Regions from separate parts of the Rossellomorea sp. y25 genome, predicted to be linked through region 3. Evidence: riboswitches for the same ligand, from Rfam matches in the RefSeq annotation. Region 3 holds a riboswitch; each other region holds the start of a gene.
What was found. A riboswitch is a leader RNA that binds a small molecule or an ion and turns the genes downstream of it on or off. The one in region 3 is predicted to bind lysine.
Positions count from the first base shown of each region.

Region 1: it holds a riboswitch for lysine, as region 3 does, so the genes downstream of both, lysA (diaminopimelate decarboxylase) here and AAEM60_RS16660 (aspartate kinase) in region 3, are expected to answer to the same signal.
Region 2: it holds a riboswitch for lysine, as region 3 does, so the genes downstream of both, AAEM60_RS19205 (Na+/H+ antiporter NhaC family protein) here and AAEM60_RS16660 (aspartate kinase) in region 3, are expected to answer to the same signal.

Region 1 is NZ_CP145886.1:1,123,924-1,129,399, forward strand. It holds gene AAEM60_RS05600 (sigma-70 family RNA polymerase sigma factor) at 1-306, shown strand, start outside; gene AAEM60_RS05605 (DUF4179 domain-containing protein) at 287-1,687, shown strand; lysine riboswitch at 1,807-1,983, shown strand; gene lysA (diaminopimelate decarboxylase) at 2,099-3,385, shown strand; partial or broken gene AAEM60_RS05615 (dicarboxylate/amino acid:cation symporter) at 3,429-4,667, shown strand.
Region 2 is NZ_CP145886.1:3,793,999-3,799,474, reverse strand. It holds gene AAEM60_RS19215 (HD-GYP domain-containing protein) at 1-491, shown strand, start outside; gene yunB (sporulation protein YunB) at 551-1,315, shown strand; lysine riboswitch at 1,395-1,577, shown strand; gene AAEM60_RS19205 (Na+/H+ antiporter NhaC family protein) at 1,693-3,258, shown strand; gene AAEM60_RS19200 (sodium-dependent transporter) at 3,579-5,105, shown strand; gene AAEM60_RS19195 (methionine/alanine import family NSS transporter small subunit) at 5,107-5,220, shown strand; gene AAEM60_RS19190 (M23 family metallopeptidase) at 5,261-5,476, opposite strand, start outside.
Region 3 is NZ_CP145886.1:3,269,992-3,275,467, forward strand. It holds gene AAEM60_RS16655 (YslB family protein) at 1-128, shown strand, start outside; gene AAEM60_RS16660 (aspartate kinase) at 223-1,461, opposite strand; lysine riboswitch at 1,665-1,843, opposite strand; gene uvrC (excinuclease ABC subunit UvrC) at 2,215-3,984, opposite strand; gene AAEM60_RS16670 (nucleoporin-interacting protein) at 3,981-5,459, opposite strand.

The sequences.
Region 1 (5,476 bases), 2.1 Mb from region 3:
GCATACAGCATGTTGAAGAAACAAAACCGACTGGTCCTGACGGGGGATGAGTTTCTAGACAACACTCTCGTCTCAGAAGAAACGGATATAGAAGGGCGGATCGACTTGATTACGGCCATGGCGTCTTTGAATCAGCACTATCAAACCGTCATTATCTTATTCTACTTCCAGGGTCAGTCGATCAAGATGATATCCGATACGATGGGTACGCCTGAAGGGACGGTCAAGACGTATCTTCACCGGGCGAAGCTGGAATTGAGAATGCTGCTGGAAGGAGTGAATCAGTATGGACAAAAAATGGTTTGAGGAAGAAATGAACAGCATCGAGGTACCAAAAGAAAAGGTTTTTGAGGCAATTTCAACAGGAATCCAAGAAGGCAGAAAACAAAAGGTCCGGAAAAAAACGGTCAAGATAAGTGCCGCATTTACCACCGCTGCTGCCTCCATGGTACTCGTATCGGGCTTCCTGTTCTCACCTGTGAACAATGCACTGGCCAAACTGCCTGTACTGGGTGCCATTTATGAAAAAGTCGGTTCGGATGTCGGAAAAGAACTCTATTTCAGCGATAAAGTGACGGAAGTTAATCAGGCCGCCACTTCCAACGGCGTCGATGTGACAATCACAAGCACATATTATGACGGGAACGTCATCGGAGTCACCTTCAAGGCGAAGGGTGATGACCTTTCCATCGAACATATGGACGAAGGGAATCGTCCGGTGAGCGGCTACAGCTATCATCTCTTCGACGGTAAGGATCAGAATCAATGGGGATCGGGAAGTTCGGGTCTTAAAAAAGACGGGGATGAGTTCATAGGCTCGATCGAATTTTACCGGGATGGGAAAGAACCGCCGGAAAACTTCACGCTTCCGTTAACGTTCACCCATATGGCAGATGTGAACGGTACCTGGACCTTTGATGTACCGGTCAAGAGGATTCCATCTGAAAAGATCAAAACAGATGTAAGGACAGAATCGCCCAATGGGGAATTTGAGCTGCAAGTAACATCTGTCACTAAAGGAAAAGCTACGACTACGCTGGAGTATACCTATTCGGTGGAGTCCGAGAAGGATACGTTAAATCTGATTGTGTTTGATGACTTAGGGAACCGGTTATCAAAGTCCAGTGCAGAGACACTAAATATCAAAGAAATTGACGGTTATTATCAAAAGACTGTCAGGGAGCTGTTCACGAGTAAACTCAGTGATAAAGCACAGTCGCTGAAAGTCCAGGCTGATATGGAGCGAGTAGATGAAGACGGCATCAACTCACTGAAGGATTCACCTCCATTCCAGGTGAAGAGCCCTCGTTTTGGTTATCAGGTCACGGTACAAGATATCCAAAACGCAAAAGGGAAGGTGACAGTCGATTTCACCATTGATCATATCAAAGAGAAACAATTCCAATATGACATATTAAAGAGCTTTGCTCAATTCGTTCAGGTGATCCCATCAAAAGATATTAAAAGAAATGCGAAGGATGAACTGGATTATAATGAGATGCTGAATCATATGATCAGAAGTGCTAAAACGAAAACAGTGGATAAGGATACTCTCCGTTATCAATCCACGTTTACATTGCCTCAGGATGCCAACCTTGAGGACTACTCACTGATTGTCCCATTCGAGACATTGAGCAGAAATGATAAGCCGGTCAAAATGAAACCGTTCGAAATCAATCTGAAATAAAATGATCCACGAAATCCCCGGGCTACTTCCGGGGGTTTTGCCTATTTCTCTTTCAAAAACCAATTGACAACTATTTTAAGAGAGTGGTATAGTAATTCAAACAAAATAATACGTCACTCTCTGATAATAGAGGCGCGAGTATGATGAGTATCTTCTTTGAGAATAATGGATTCCGGGATAAGAAGGGAAAGGCAGATCGCCGAAGCAGAAAATAGCCAATTCTATTTTTTGTTGGGCCAGCATTGAAGAAATGTTGGACTGTCACAATGAAAAAGTTGTGGAGAACTATTGAAGAGATGTTAATACATAGTCTTCATTATGTTTCCAAAACTTTTGATGATAAACCGTATGAGCATCGCTTCATACGGTTTTTTTGTGTTTTTTTAGAGAGAGTCAAAAGGAGTAAAGGATATGAGTACAGTTGATGTGAATGTTCGTGGAGATCTTGAAATCGGAGGAATGAGCACGGGTGAGTTGGTGGAGACCTATGGCACGCCTTTAATGGTTTACGATGAAGGAATGATTCGTGAAAATGCCCGACTTTTCCGTAATGCCTTCAACGAAAGCGGATTGCAGTTCCAGGTGGCATATGCGAGTAAAGCGTTCCTATGTAAAGAGATGGTGCGCCTGGCAGAGCAGGAGGAGTTATCACTGGATGTTGTATCCGGCGGGGAATTGTATACGGCCCTTGAGGCAGGTTTTCCAGCGGAGCGTATTCATTTTCATGGGAACAACAAGTCAGAAGAGGAGCTACTCATGGCACTTGAGGCTAAAATCGGCTGCTTTGTTGTCGATAGTTTCCTAGAGCTTGAACTGCTGCATGATCTGGCCAAGGAGCGTGAGCAGCAGGTTCAGATCCTGATCAGGGTCACGCCAGGTGTGGAAGCCCACACCCATGAGTACATCACGACGGGACAGGAGGATTCGAAATTCGGATTCAGCATTTCCAACGGACAGGCGAATACGGCGATTCAGTTAGCTCTCCACAAGCCGTACTTCTCATTACTCGGTCTGCATTCACATATTGGATCTCAGATTTTCGAACGGGAAGGGTTTGATCAGGCGATTCAAGTACTGGCAGATTTCCTGCAGCGGATCCGGATCGAATTTGATGTGACTATACCGGTGCTGAATATCGGCGGAGGATTCGGTGTCCGGTACACGGAAGAAGACCAGCCCCTGCCGATTCCAACGTATGTGAAGGGCATTACCGATAGTGTGAAGACCTATTTCACCAAGAATGAATATCCGCTCCCTGAAGTATGGGTGGAGCCGGGACGAAGCATGGTGGCTGAAGCTGGGACGACCTTGTATAAAGTGGGGTCGAAGAAAATCATTCCCGATGTGCGCACGTACGTCGCGATCGACGGGGGGATGACGGACAATATTCGCCCGGCCCTCTATCAGGCGAAATACCATGCGGTGCTTGCCAATCGTCCCCATGAGGAATGCACGGAGCTTGTGAGTATTGCCGGGAAATGCTGCGAATCCGGTGACATGCTGATCTGGGACCTGATGCTGCCACCGACGAATTACGGTGATATTCTGGCCGTGTTCAGTACAGGAGCCTACGGGTATTCCATGGCGAGTAATTATAATCGGATTCCAAGACCGGCTGTTGTGTTTGTAAAGGATGGGGAATCACGGGTCGTGATCGAGCGTGAATCGTATGCTGATTTAGTTCGGAATGACCGGTAAAGAATAATCCACCTTACAATCATAATGAAGAGGAGAACATAGAATGAAAAACATATTTAAAACGTACGGATTAGCCATCACACTACTCGCATCCATTATCATAGGATCCATTATCGGACTGACCATGGGAGAGAAAGCAGAAATGTTAAAACCCTTGGGAGATATCTTCCTGAATCTCCTCTTTACGATCGTGGTACCCCTGGTTTTCTTTTCGATCTCATCGGCGATCGCCAATTTGGAATCGAAAGGTCAATTTAAGAAAATCATGCGCAGTATGCTGGTGATATTCCTGATCACCACGATCATCTCGTCTGTGTTGATGATTGTGGGAGTGAAGGTTTTTTCCCCGACGGAAGGTATTACCATCAGTCTGGACTAGTCAGTTGAAACAGAAGACATCCAATTGGGGGACCAAATCGTCCAAACCTTTACTGTGGATAATTTCATTGAATTATTTACACGGGAGCATATGCTGCCCCTTATCTTGTTTTCAGTGGCACTCGGATTTGCCACGAATCGACTGGGGGAAAAAGCAGAGCCATTGAAAAAAATCCTACAGGCAGGGGCCGATGTGAGCATGAAGTTGGTATCGTATATCATGTATTATGCCCCAATCGGTCTGGCTGCCTATTTTGCTACATTAGTAGGAACGTTCGGGGCAAGCTTACTATCTTCTTATTTGCGTTCTTTCCTATTGTATTTAGTGATAGCGGTGATTTACTTTGTAGTGGTTTTCTCCTTCTATGCCTTTGTGGCAGGAGGGAAAAGAGGGGTGAGAGGCTTTTGGAAGCATAACCTTTTACCTGCGGCAACCGCAATCGGAACACAAAGCTCAGTGGCAACCATTCCTGCCAATCTGGATGCAACGAAAAAGATGGGGGTATCCAATGCCGTTCGAGAAACGGTCATTCCTATTGGAGCGTCGATTCATAAAGACGGCTCGGCCATGGGGGCCATCTTGAAAATCGTCTTTGCATTTGGCGTTCTGGGCATTCCTTTTGAAGGGCTTGATACGTACCTTATAGCGGTATTGGTCGCGATTATCACCGCAATCGTCATGGGGGGGATCCCTGGAGGAGGACTGATTGGTGAAATGTTCATCATCGCCGCCTACGGGCTGACGCCGGAAGTGCTTCCGTTATTAGCGGTGATCTCAACTATAATCGATATTCCGGCTACGTTACTGAACGCAACAGGAGACAACGCAGTAGCCGTGCTGGTCGAACGATTTACTAAGAAAAAAACCATTGCCGGCAGGAAAGACATAGAATCGGTAGCGTAGATAGGACAAGGGGACAGGTAAACTGATAACTAGTCATTCATCATTCAAGTGACCTCTACGCATTCATTTTTCAACTAGCTATTTCACACGAGTTGGGACATAATGATGGATCTAATATCCCGTTCGGAAAGTCTCTATTAATGCAAAATAGGAGCAGGTTGAACCCTTTGTGGTTCCGCCTGCTCTTTTTCTATTTATCCTTTTTTTCACAGAGCTGCATGAAAAGATGATGAACTTCACTCGGCGACATCATGCCCCGAGTGATTAATATTAAGATGTTCGACTTTATGAACGAGTAAAGCCTCATGTATTGCTGATTCTATTTATCCTCCCTTGATCTCTTCTATTATATATTTTTAGGGGACTTAAGACGGATGGAGAGATGCTGATGCGTTTGTACTAATGAAGGACCTTTCATTTCTCTCACAGAATGTGTTCTTTGTTCCGTCCTCTCAATTTACTCGATTTCACCACTTTCTATTTAGATTTAATGCTCAAAAAAATGTGTCAATATTCACAAAAAAGTTGAATGTAATCCACCATTCTCTTTGTGGCTAGTTCCCTACTCCCGAAAAATAACCCCAATTGAGAAAGGGACGGACTTAGACTTACAATTCAATTAACCACATAGCGTCTACACGACTTCAAGATACCTTACCTATCACATCCTCAGAACTTCAAAAAACGATCTTTATTTGGAGGTGATGATTGATTTGCATTCTAGTAGTCTTTCATTCTTTAAATCATTTTAGTAGGACTACATACCTTCTTCATTTTTTTCCCCAACAAGAGTCAACTTTTAAGAATCC
Region 2 (5,476 bases), 520 kb from region 3:
GACAGCTTCATTCTGTGTCTTTGATCATTGCTCATTGCGCTTATCAGCATCATGAGAGGCTTGATGGATCCGGTTATCCACGGGGAATCAAAGGCGAGGATATTCATCCGTTTGCAAAAATCATTGCAGTGGCGGATGTATTTGACGCCATGACGTCTAATCGTGTGTATCGGAAAGCCATGCTTCCACATCAAGCGTTGGAGGTATTATATGCAGGCAGCGGCACCCTGTTTGATACAAATGTAATCGGAGCCTTCAGGTCTTCTGTTGCCATCTATCCAAATGGGATGGTTGTGGAGCTGAATGATGGCCGAAAAGGAATAGTGACAGATCAAAATAAAGGGGTAACGGATCGACCGGTGATTCGGATCATCGAAGAAGACGGACAGGAATTACAAACCCCTTATCCCATTGATTTAAGCACGGAATTAGATAAGGTGATTACCGGGTTTGACCCGGATTATGAACCCCAATCTCTAAAAATTAAATAATTTTTTTGCGTTAAACCCCTCTTACTGTGCATACAAATAGCTTGTAAGGGGGGATTTTTTTGTCAAAGTTTAAAACATACAAACCCCGAAGAGGAGGGCCGCTACCTTTTCGATATGTGATGATCATTACGATTCTATTCTTTATGATATCTACTGGATTCGGGTTGTGGATCATTAATAAAGGTTTAAAACCGACACTTCTTGCTTATGCTGAGACCCAGACCAGCAGGATCGGTACGTTAGTTATCAATAAAGCAATTAACAAAAAAATTGCCGATGTTCTTGATATTTCGGATATAACGGAAGAAGTGAAGAATACAGAAGGCGATATTGTCTCATTTAAATACAATACTCAGACAATCAACCGGGTTCAGGCAGAAATCACAAACTTAGTACAGCAAAACCTGCAGGAAGCAGAGGAAGGAAATTTAGAAAACCTGGAATTTATTACCGAAGTGGAAATCGATGAAGGGAAATCTAAAGCAGCGAAGGGCATCACTTACTCGGTGCCTCTTGGTCAGGCGACCAACAACGTGTTACTCGGTAATCTGGGTCCAAAAGTGCCCATTCGCTTTCATTCGATCGGGGATGTCCGTTCCGATATTAAAACGACAGTAGAGCAATTTGGGATCAATAATGCTGTTGTAAAAGTGTTTGTCGAGCTTGAAGTCAATGTCCAGATCATCATTCCATTTGCAACGAAAACGGAAACCATCAAGCAGGATATCCTGGTTGCCATGGGTACCGTTCACCTGGATGTACCACAGTTTTATAACAATGGTGGAGGTGAATCCAGCCCATCCATTGAAATTCCCACAAATTAGTCAGGAAAAAAAGTTGTCAAAAGAATGATAGTTTGTTATATTAATAAAGAAAATTTAATAACACACCACATCATCAGTCCGATGGGGTAGAGGCGCAGGGTTCAAGAGTATGCTGTTTGAGGATGACAACTGGGAGAACAGATGAAAGGGAACTTTTGCCGAAGTAAATATGCATGTCGAAGGTGTATTTGCTGGGGTTATCTTGAAGAAGGATAACACTGTCATTATAGGGGAATCTCTATAATGGGGAGCTACAGATCGTGATGGAGCACTTAAATTACTTACTAAGGTAATGATAGTTTCTCTATCGTTGCCTTTTTTTATTATCCTCTGTCATGCTACGATGGTTCCCCCCTATCAAATAGGAGGAGGACACTATGGAAAACACGATTTACTCACTATTACCACCCCTTTTAGCCATTCTTATGGTTATACTTACGAGACGGGTTCTACTTTCACTCGGAGTAGGAATCGTTGCGTCTGCCTTTCTGTTAGCAGATTTCTCAATTACAAAAACATTCAGCTTTATGTGGGACGCCTTTAAAGGCATCTTTGTCGCAGATGGAGCACTCAACACCTGGAATGTCTATATTATTTTCTTCTTACTTATTCTTGGTGTGATCACGGCGTTTGTGAACATTTCCGGCGGTAGCCGCGCATTTGGTGAATGGGCTATGAAACGTGTGAAAACGAGAAAAGGGGCACAGCTTCTTGCAGCCGTTTTAGGTATCATAATTTTTATTGATGACTATTTTAACGCCCTTGCTGTAGGACAGGTTTCGAGACCCATTACGGATCGCCACAAAATTTCACGTGCAAAACTAGCCTATATCATTGACTCCACATCGGCACCGATTTGTGTCGTTTCACCAATCTCAAGCTGGGGAGCGTACATTATCGGGATTATCGGTTCGATTCTTGCTGCACACAGCATCACTGAATACACAGCATTTTCAGCATTCGTTCAAATGATTCCAATGAACCTTTACGTCTGGGCAGCTGTCCTTCTTGTGATCATGGTTGCTGCTAAAGGCTTGGACTTCGGAAAAATGAAAGAGCATGAAGTAAGAGCCCTTGAAACAGGAGCCCTTTATGACCCTGAAAAAGAGATTCCAGGCGAATTGAAAAATGATCTGCCTGTAAGCTCGAAAGGATCAGTAGGAGATCTTGTCTGGCCAATCGTGGCTCTGGTCATCGGTACAATCGGAATGATGCTCTGGACAGGGTATCAAGCCGTCGGATCATTTGACATCCTGCCGATATTTGAAAATACAGATGTAACGAAATCTTTATTATATGGTGGATTATTCGGTCTCCTTGTTGCGCTGATCTTCTTCCTTCGTCAAGTCAGCTTGAAAGGAATTGAAGGCAAAGCCGTTGGAGTAGCAGTAGTGGAAGGAATCAAATCCATGCTGCCAGCCGTTTACATTCTTATCTTCGCATGGACGATCGTAACATTGATCGATCAATTGCAAACAGGTACGTATCTTGCGGGTCTGGTTGAACAATCCAGCTTACCGATGCAGGCACTTCCGGTCATCTTGTTCTTAGTTGCCGGAATCATGGCGTTCTCCACAGGGACATCCTGGGGATCGTTTGGTATCTTACTGCCGATCGCCGGGGAAATTGCAGCAGCGACAGATGTAAGTATCTTATTGCCTGCTATGGCAGCCGTTTTAGCTGGATCCGTATTGGGAGATCACTGTTCTCCAATCTCAGATACGACGATCCTTTCCTCAACTGGAGCAGGAAGCAATCATATCGATCACGTTCTCACACAGCTTCCATATGCATTGATCGGAGCGGTTGCTGCTTCAATTGGATACCTTGTACTGGGATTCACTGGTAGCACGTTACTTGGTTTAGGAGTTGTGATTATTTTAATCCTGGCATTCGCTTTTCTGTTTGGTGAAAAAGCAAAACCGGCTGTATCAGAACAATAATGAAATGAAGAACCAGGAGCTCATCGGCTCCTGGTTTTTTTATGCAATTTTCACTTGATGTCAGGGTATTTATTAAAACCCATGGTGGTATCAAGAAATCCCCCTCGACCTTTCCAATCATTAATCCTTCATGTTTCGACAAAATTCATATAGTGAAATAGTACCTGTCCCAATTTGAAAAAATCTCTCTGTAGGCTTAAAAATAGCTTTGACAATTGTCCTGGAACTAGCTATACTGACTTTAGATTATAAATAATCTGAAAATATAAAAATTTCAAATACCTTAATATGGTAGTTGAAAAGAACTAGGGGGGACCAATATGGAGAATCGTGCCCAGTTTGGAACACGAGCAGGATTTATTCTAGCTGCCGTCGGGTCAGCAATCGGTTTGGGAAACATTTGGCGTTTTCCGGCAGTAGCGTATGAAAATGGTGGAGGAGCATTCTTTATTCCTTATTTATTCGCTCTTCTAACAGCGGGAATTCCATTATTAGTACTTGAATTTACATTAGGTCATAAGTACCGTGGCTCAGCACCGCTATCTTATTTCCGTCTTAATAGGAAATCAGAGTGGCTTGGCTGGTGGCAGGTGTTAATTGCATTTGTTATTTCTACCTATTATGCCGTCATTATCGCGTGGGCGATGTCCTACAGTGTATTTTCTTTCAATCTAGGTTGGGGCAAGGATACAGAGTCATTCTTATTCAATGACTATTTAAAGCTTACGGTTGATCCTGGTCAAACGGGCAGTATCGTTCCTGGAGTATTCATTCCACTTGTATTGGTCTGGGTGATTACATTAGGAATTCTTTTCAAAGGTGTAAAGAAAGGAATCGAAGTAGCGAATAAGATCTTTATTCCGGCACTAGTTATTTTATTCTTAATCATTGTTGTTCGCGCTTTAACATTACCTGGAGCATTGGATGGTCTGGACGCTTTCTTCAAACCGGATTTCAGCAAAATTGCTGATCCAAGTGTATGGGTAGCAGCATACGGACAGATTTTCTTCAGTTTATCAATCGCTTTTGCAATCATGATTACGTATTCGAGTTATCTTCCGAAGAAATCGGATATTACAAATAACGCGTTCATCACAGGATTCAGTAACTCGGGCTTTGAATTATTAGCAGGTATTGGAGTATTTGCTGCTTTAGGTTTCATGGCTCAATCTCAAGGTGTAGGTGTTCAGGAAGTAGTAAGCGGGGGAGTTGGATTGGCGTTTGTGGTATTCCCGCAAATCATTAATGAATTCCCGGCCCTTAACGGATTATTCGGATTCTTGTTCTTCGCTTCCCTGGTATTAGCAGGGCTGTCATCACTTATCTCGATTACAGAGACGTATGTAGCAGGTGTTTCTGAGAAGTTCGGGGTTTCCCGTACAAAAGCCGTCCTATTCGGTGGAGGACTTTCTGCAATCATCTCTATCTTATTTGCGACTCAAGGTGGATTACTGTTCCTGGATGCGGCAGACTACTTTATCAATCAGTTTGGTGTAGCATTCGCCGGATTAGTTGAAGTTGTAGTAATTGCCTGGTTCTTACGCAAGTTAGGTGCATTTCAATCCCACGCCAATGGAATCTCTGATATCCAGCTTGGTGCATGGTGGAAGATATGCTTAGGTGTCATCACACCAATCGTCCTTGGATGGATGATGTTCGGTTTATTCAAAATGAACCTACTAAAAGAATTTGAAACTGAAACTGGAAACTACGGTGGTTACTCGGATGCCTTCATTCTTTACAGTGGTTGGTTTGTTGCAGGATTCGCGATCCTCGCCGGTGTTGCTTTCTCCTTTAAACGCTGGCATGCAAAAACAGAAGCTGAGAGCTATAAGGAGGTAAGCTAATATGACTGGTAGCGCTATTGCAATGATGGTTGTAGGGATGGTCATCATCTGGGGTGGATTAGCAGCTAGTATCATGAACGCTGTTTCCAAATCCAAATCCAAAAAACAGGTATAAAAAGATGAAGCAGACGATGGGATAACCATTGTCTGCTTTTTTAACGTTTTTTGCTTTTGATTCTGTCTTGTCGTTCCCACATTCGTAAGTGAGGGTATGGATCAAAGGACCACTCCGTCAAGCCGTTATCCTTATACATCCCATAGTGCAAATGGGGAGGGAATTTTCCCGATGTTCCAGGAGGTCCATATCCCGAGCTCCCAACACCGCCTATGACCATACCGGGTTCAACCACTTGTCCTACGTGAAGATCTTT
Region 3 (5,476 bases):
CGGGCTTTCTTGCCGAACAAATACAGTTACAAAAAAAATGTGTGGCAGAAGCTGCTGACGAACTACATAAACGGAGTCATTCAGTTAAAGTGATTGTAAGATGGGACGAAAAAGATAAAGTAGAATAGTCCTGAACAACATACTTTTAATTCTTTAATAAAGGGTTGCCCCACTTGATGGGGCAACCCTTTTTCACTTGTCCCGTTCTATGCTGCTTTAGTATTATAGCGTGATTTCTTCCATCTTCACCGCGTCCAGGTTAAATGCAGTATGTAGGACGCCTGCCGCTTTTTGCATATTTTTCTCGTCTACCACTGCAGATACTTTGATTTCAGAGGTGCTGACCATTTTCACCACGATGTCATTTTGAGCTAATACTTCGAACATTTCCGCTGCAACACCTGGATTTGAGATCATACCGGAGCCCACGATGGATACTTTGGAAAGCTCACTTTCATGTTCAACATGGGTGAAGCCTAATTGCTCTTTGTTTCGTTCCAGAACAGCGAGGGTCTCCTCCAAATCCTGTTCTTTAATCGAAAATGATAAATTGGTCGTATTCTGATCGGTCTGGCTTTGAATGATAATGTCTACATTCAGATGATTTTTGGCTAAAGTGGTAAACACTGAAGATAGTCCAGTTAATGCGTTACCCAGTCCAAATACAGTGACACGTGTAATTTCAGCTTCAAAGGCTACGCCTCTCACAATTAAGTTTTGTTCCATGCTTGCTTCCTCCTCAATATACGTTCCTTCAACTTTTTCGATACTTGACCTGACCTCTAACGGAATTTGATAATTCTTGGCAAATTCCACTGCCCGTGGATGCAGGACTCCAGCCCCTAAATTAGCCAGTTCCAGCATTTCATCATAGGAAATGGACGGTAACTTTCTTGCCCCTTTAATATAACGCGGGTCTGTCGTATATACCCCGTCTACGTCTGTATAAATGTCACAACGCTCTGCTTTCAGGGCAGCTGCAATTGCTACAGCAGTTGTATCCGATCCACCGCGGCCGAGTGTTGTGATTTCACCCGTTTCTGTCATGCCCTGGAATCCGGCTACAATCACAACTCTCCCGGATTGGAGGTGGTCCATCATCTTTTCAGTATGAATATTGGTAATCCTCGCATTGCTATGAACGGATTCCGTTTCAATCCCGGCCTGCCAGCCTGTAAAGGAGATGGCATCATGTCCTGCTTGGATCAGAGCCATCGTAAGGAGTGAAATGGTCACCTGTTCCCCGGTTGAGAGCAGCATATCCATCTCTCTTTTACTCGGTTGTGATGTAATTTCCCTTGCCAATCCAACGAGGGTATCCGTCGTTTTCCCCATGGCAGATACCACCACCACTACATCATTACCTCTTTCTTTTTCTTCCGCAATTCTTGACGCAACATTTTGAATTCTTTCTACAGAACCTACTGAAGTCCCACCGAATTTTTGAACAATAATACTCACAGCTTCTCCCTCTTTCTCATTGAGTGAAAATTCACGACTCATTTTTTGATGGTGAAGAGTACAATCACAATCATCCTACACGTTCATAGAACAGGTTCTTTTCCAAGAAAAGTTCCTGTGCTGGATAATAAAAAAAGCAATGAGAATAATATCTCATTGCTTTATGAACATACAGCAGAACAAACAAAATAGGTTCATCGGCATTGTGAGATAGCTCTCCAAGATTGAATCATCTTGACAATCCTACATTTCTTAAACGTAGAACCAGCGGAATCAGCATGAGACTGAAACCACTTCGGCGAATCTCCCCTTTTCAGGCATCTCAACGGAGCTCATACTCCTCTTTGCCTGTACTCTTGAAGCTCGCACCTCTATCACCACTTTAAAAAGTGATAATGTTATAAATTTTTGTTAATTATAGCACAGGGGAAATATTGATTCAATGTCTAATTGAAACAATATTTCATTTTATTATTCTTTCGTGAGCTGTATTGAATGAGCATGCGGTGGTTGATTTCCGCTGCAGGTGCTCGCTTTCCGCGGGGAGGAAGTCGAGCCTCCTCGGGCTTTGCCCTGCGGAGTCTCGACCTTTCCTCTATTTCCCGCAGGAGTAAAGTGCCTTCCGCTACAATCCACTCTGTGCTTCTAATGCAACAAAGACTTTATGGGATAAGTGGGAAGACATACTGAATTTGACAACTAATTGCACGTAAACTAAGACCATAATCAACAACACTTAGATTCTAATATCCTTTACTTCAACTTCTCATTCAAAACCTTCGCAACAGCTTCCGGAATCCCTATCTCAATAAACTCCTCCACCGTCGCTTCTTTCATTTTCTTCATGGAACCAAAATGTTTAAGAAGCTGCTTCTTACGCTTCGGTCCGATGCCGTCAATCTCATCCAGGGTGGACTGGAAGGCGCTTTTCCCTCTGAGCTGGCGGTGGAACGTGATGGCAAATCGGTGAACTTCATCCTGAATCCGTTGCAGCAAATAAAATTCCTGACTTCGCTTTTCAAGAGGAACAATTTCCAAAGGATTCCCATACAGCAGTTCTGACGTCTGATGCTTATCGTCTTTCGCAAGGCCGCCAAGAGGAATATCCAAACCTAATTCATTCTCAATGACATCCCTCGCCGCTTCAATCTGCCCTTTCCCGCCATCGATAATGATGAGATCCGGTAAAGGGAGACCATCCTTCAAGACTCTCGTATACCTTCTGCGAACAACCTCCCGCATGGAATCATAATCATCGGGACCCTTGACGGTTTTGATTTTGTACTTTCGATACTCTTTCTTTGCGGGTTTCCCGTCAAGAAACACAATCATGGCAGACACGGGATCGGAACCTTGAATATTCGAGTTATCAAATGCTTCGATCCGGAAGGGAGTATATATGCCCATATGTTCACCAAGACGTTCAATTGCCTTAATCGTTCTTTCCTCATCTCTTTCGATTAGGGCGAACTTTTCTTCAAGGGCCTGCTTCGCATTTTTCTCAGCAAGCTTCACCAGCTCTCTCTTCTTCCCCCGCTTTGGCTGGGTGATTTTCACGTCTAACAGCTTAGCAGCCAGTTCCTCATCAATCACTTCAGGCAAAAATATTTCCTTTGGCTTAAAGTGAATGGATTTTGAATAAAACTGTCCTAAGAAAGTAAGAAATTCATCCTCGGGTTCATTGTATAGAGGGAACAGTGACACATCCCGTTCAATAAGCTTACCTTGTCGTACGAAGAATACTTGTACACACATCCAGCCTTTATCGACCGAATAGCCAAATACATCGCGATCGGTGAAATCAGTCATGGTCATTTTCTGCTTTTCCATCGTCGCTTCAATGTGGAGTATTTGATCACGGAATTCCTTCGCTCTTTCAAATTCCAGATTTTCAGATGCTTCATTCATTTTCACCGTTAGTTGATTCTTAATGTCCTTGTAGCCTCCATTTAAGAATCGGGATATTTCGTCAGTCATTTCACGGTACGTATCTTTGCTCACTTCTTTAATACAAGGAGCAAGACATTGGCCCATGTGATAGTACAAACACGCCCGATCGGGAAGGGTGGAACATTTCCGTAACGGATACAAACGATCCAGCAGCTTTTTCGTTTCATTAGCGGCTCCTACGTTTGGATACGGACCAAAGTACCGCCCTTTCCCCCTTTGAACTTTACGGGTAGTGATGAGCCTTGGGTGCCTTTCGTTCGTTAATTTAATAAAAGGATAGCTTTTATCATCCTTTAACATGACATTGTACTTAGGATCATATTTTTTGATTAGATTCATCTCGAGTACAAGGGCTTCCAGATCAGATGAGGTCATGATGTATTCAAAGTCCTCTATTTCTCCTACTAAGCGTTGAGTCTTTGCATCATGAGAACCCGTAAAATAGGACCGAACACGATTCTTCAATACTTTTGCTTTTCCCACGTAAATAATCGTGCCTTGCCTGTCCTTCATTAAATAACATCCGGGCTGATCTGGTAATAGAGCTAATTTATTGGTTATGGTTGGGTTCATTGTCTCTCTCCCTTCTTGTCCACCCATTTATAGACTGTGATGGTTGAATAAACAGGATCGAATAACTCCTGTGAATGAAATGATTGGACTTTTTCTATTTTTCGATCAAGGTTTTCAATACCCTGTTGTTTAAATCCATTAACCACTGCATCGGTCAGATAGATCTCTTTTTGTGTATGCTCAATGTCTTGAAGAAATTGAGCATACGTTAACACGCGCTTATGTGAGTACGGTACATCAAGATACGAGTATACCCTTGTTTCTTCCCATGTGTACACTATCAGGGGAATTTCATCATTTTTCTCCTCGAAGAATGACGCAGTTTTATATACTGCTGGTGGTGAAGAGTGGTAGCCTGACAACACACTCACACTTGTTCCTATATGCAAAATAAACCACAGGCTCAGGATGATCATCTTCAAGGTACTAAGTTTTTTCATCCATCCAGTTAATAAGAAAAATCCGAGTAATAAGGCCAGAGGTAGAATATGTCTCGGCTTATCAATATTTTGAGCAAATAGGCCCCAGAAAAAATAGGAGCTGAATGCAATCAGGAGTAATGTAACGCCTGTACCAGGTTTCGTCCACCTTCCTCCATTTTTACCCGTAACTAGAAAGAGGAGCAACGTGATGACCACGATGGAAAGTGATTGAGTAAATAATCCGTTCCAACCTATATTGATAAATATATATTTCCCTAATCTATCAAAAAATCCTGTATCGGGCTCTACCGTTCCTCCCCATTCAGTAAAGTGTCCGTCTGTAAACCCAAAGGCAATCTGCAACAGGGTATGGAGACTTCCTGCATTGGCTGCCAAAGCCGATAGCCATACCCCTTGAGAGAGTAGGAGGAGAATCAGATGAAAAGCGATGGCTTTCACTTTTTCTGCACTATTTCCGCTCTCCTTCAAAAACACAAACCAATAGTATAGGATCCCCACACCAAAACCGATATAGGATAACCGGATTCCCATCAAGATGGCGAATAAGAGAATGGGAAGAACAGCCGCATCCTTCGTCTTCAGTATGACAGCCCTGTGCAGGCTCCATAAGTACCACCATAACACTGCGATAGCGGCACCTTCGCTCATTGCTTGAACGGTCATCGTGCTCGGATATGAAAGGGAAAATAGGAAAAGCGTCGCAATGATGGCCTTTTTTCTCCCAAGGTAATGGCCGAATAGCCAATAAACAGGAAAAATCGAGCTAACCATCAATATCGTATTAAAAAGCTGAAGCGATAGAACCGGGTCATCGATAAAGATGTGAACCATCATTCCCCCGAAAATAAAAAAAGGATACCCTGGAAAATGAGGCTGCATCTTCAATAAATCAAATTCGATGACTCCGAGAGCATAATCGACTTCGTCCCAGCTTGAAGCATAGGGCGGAAGCAATATAAGTCTGTATATAAAGTACAGGCTGAAAACAACCAGTATACTAATCAACCATTTGTTCAAATGTTTATCGGTCATTGATTTTCTCCTGTTTC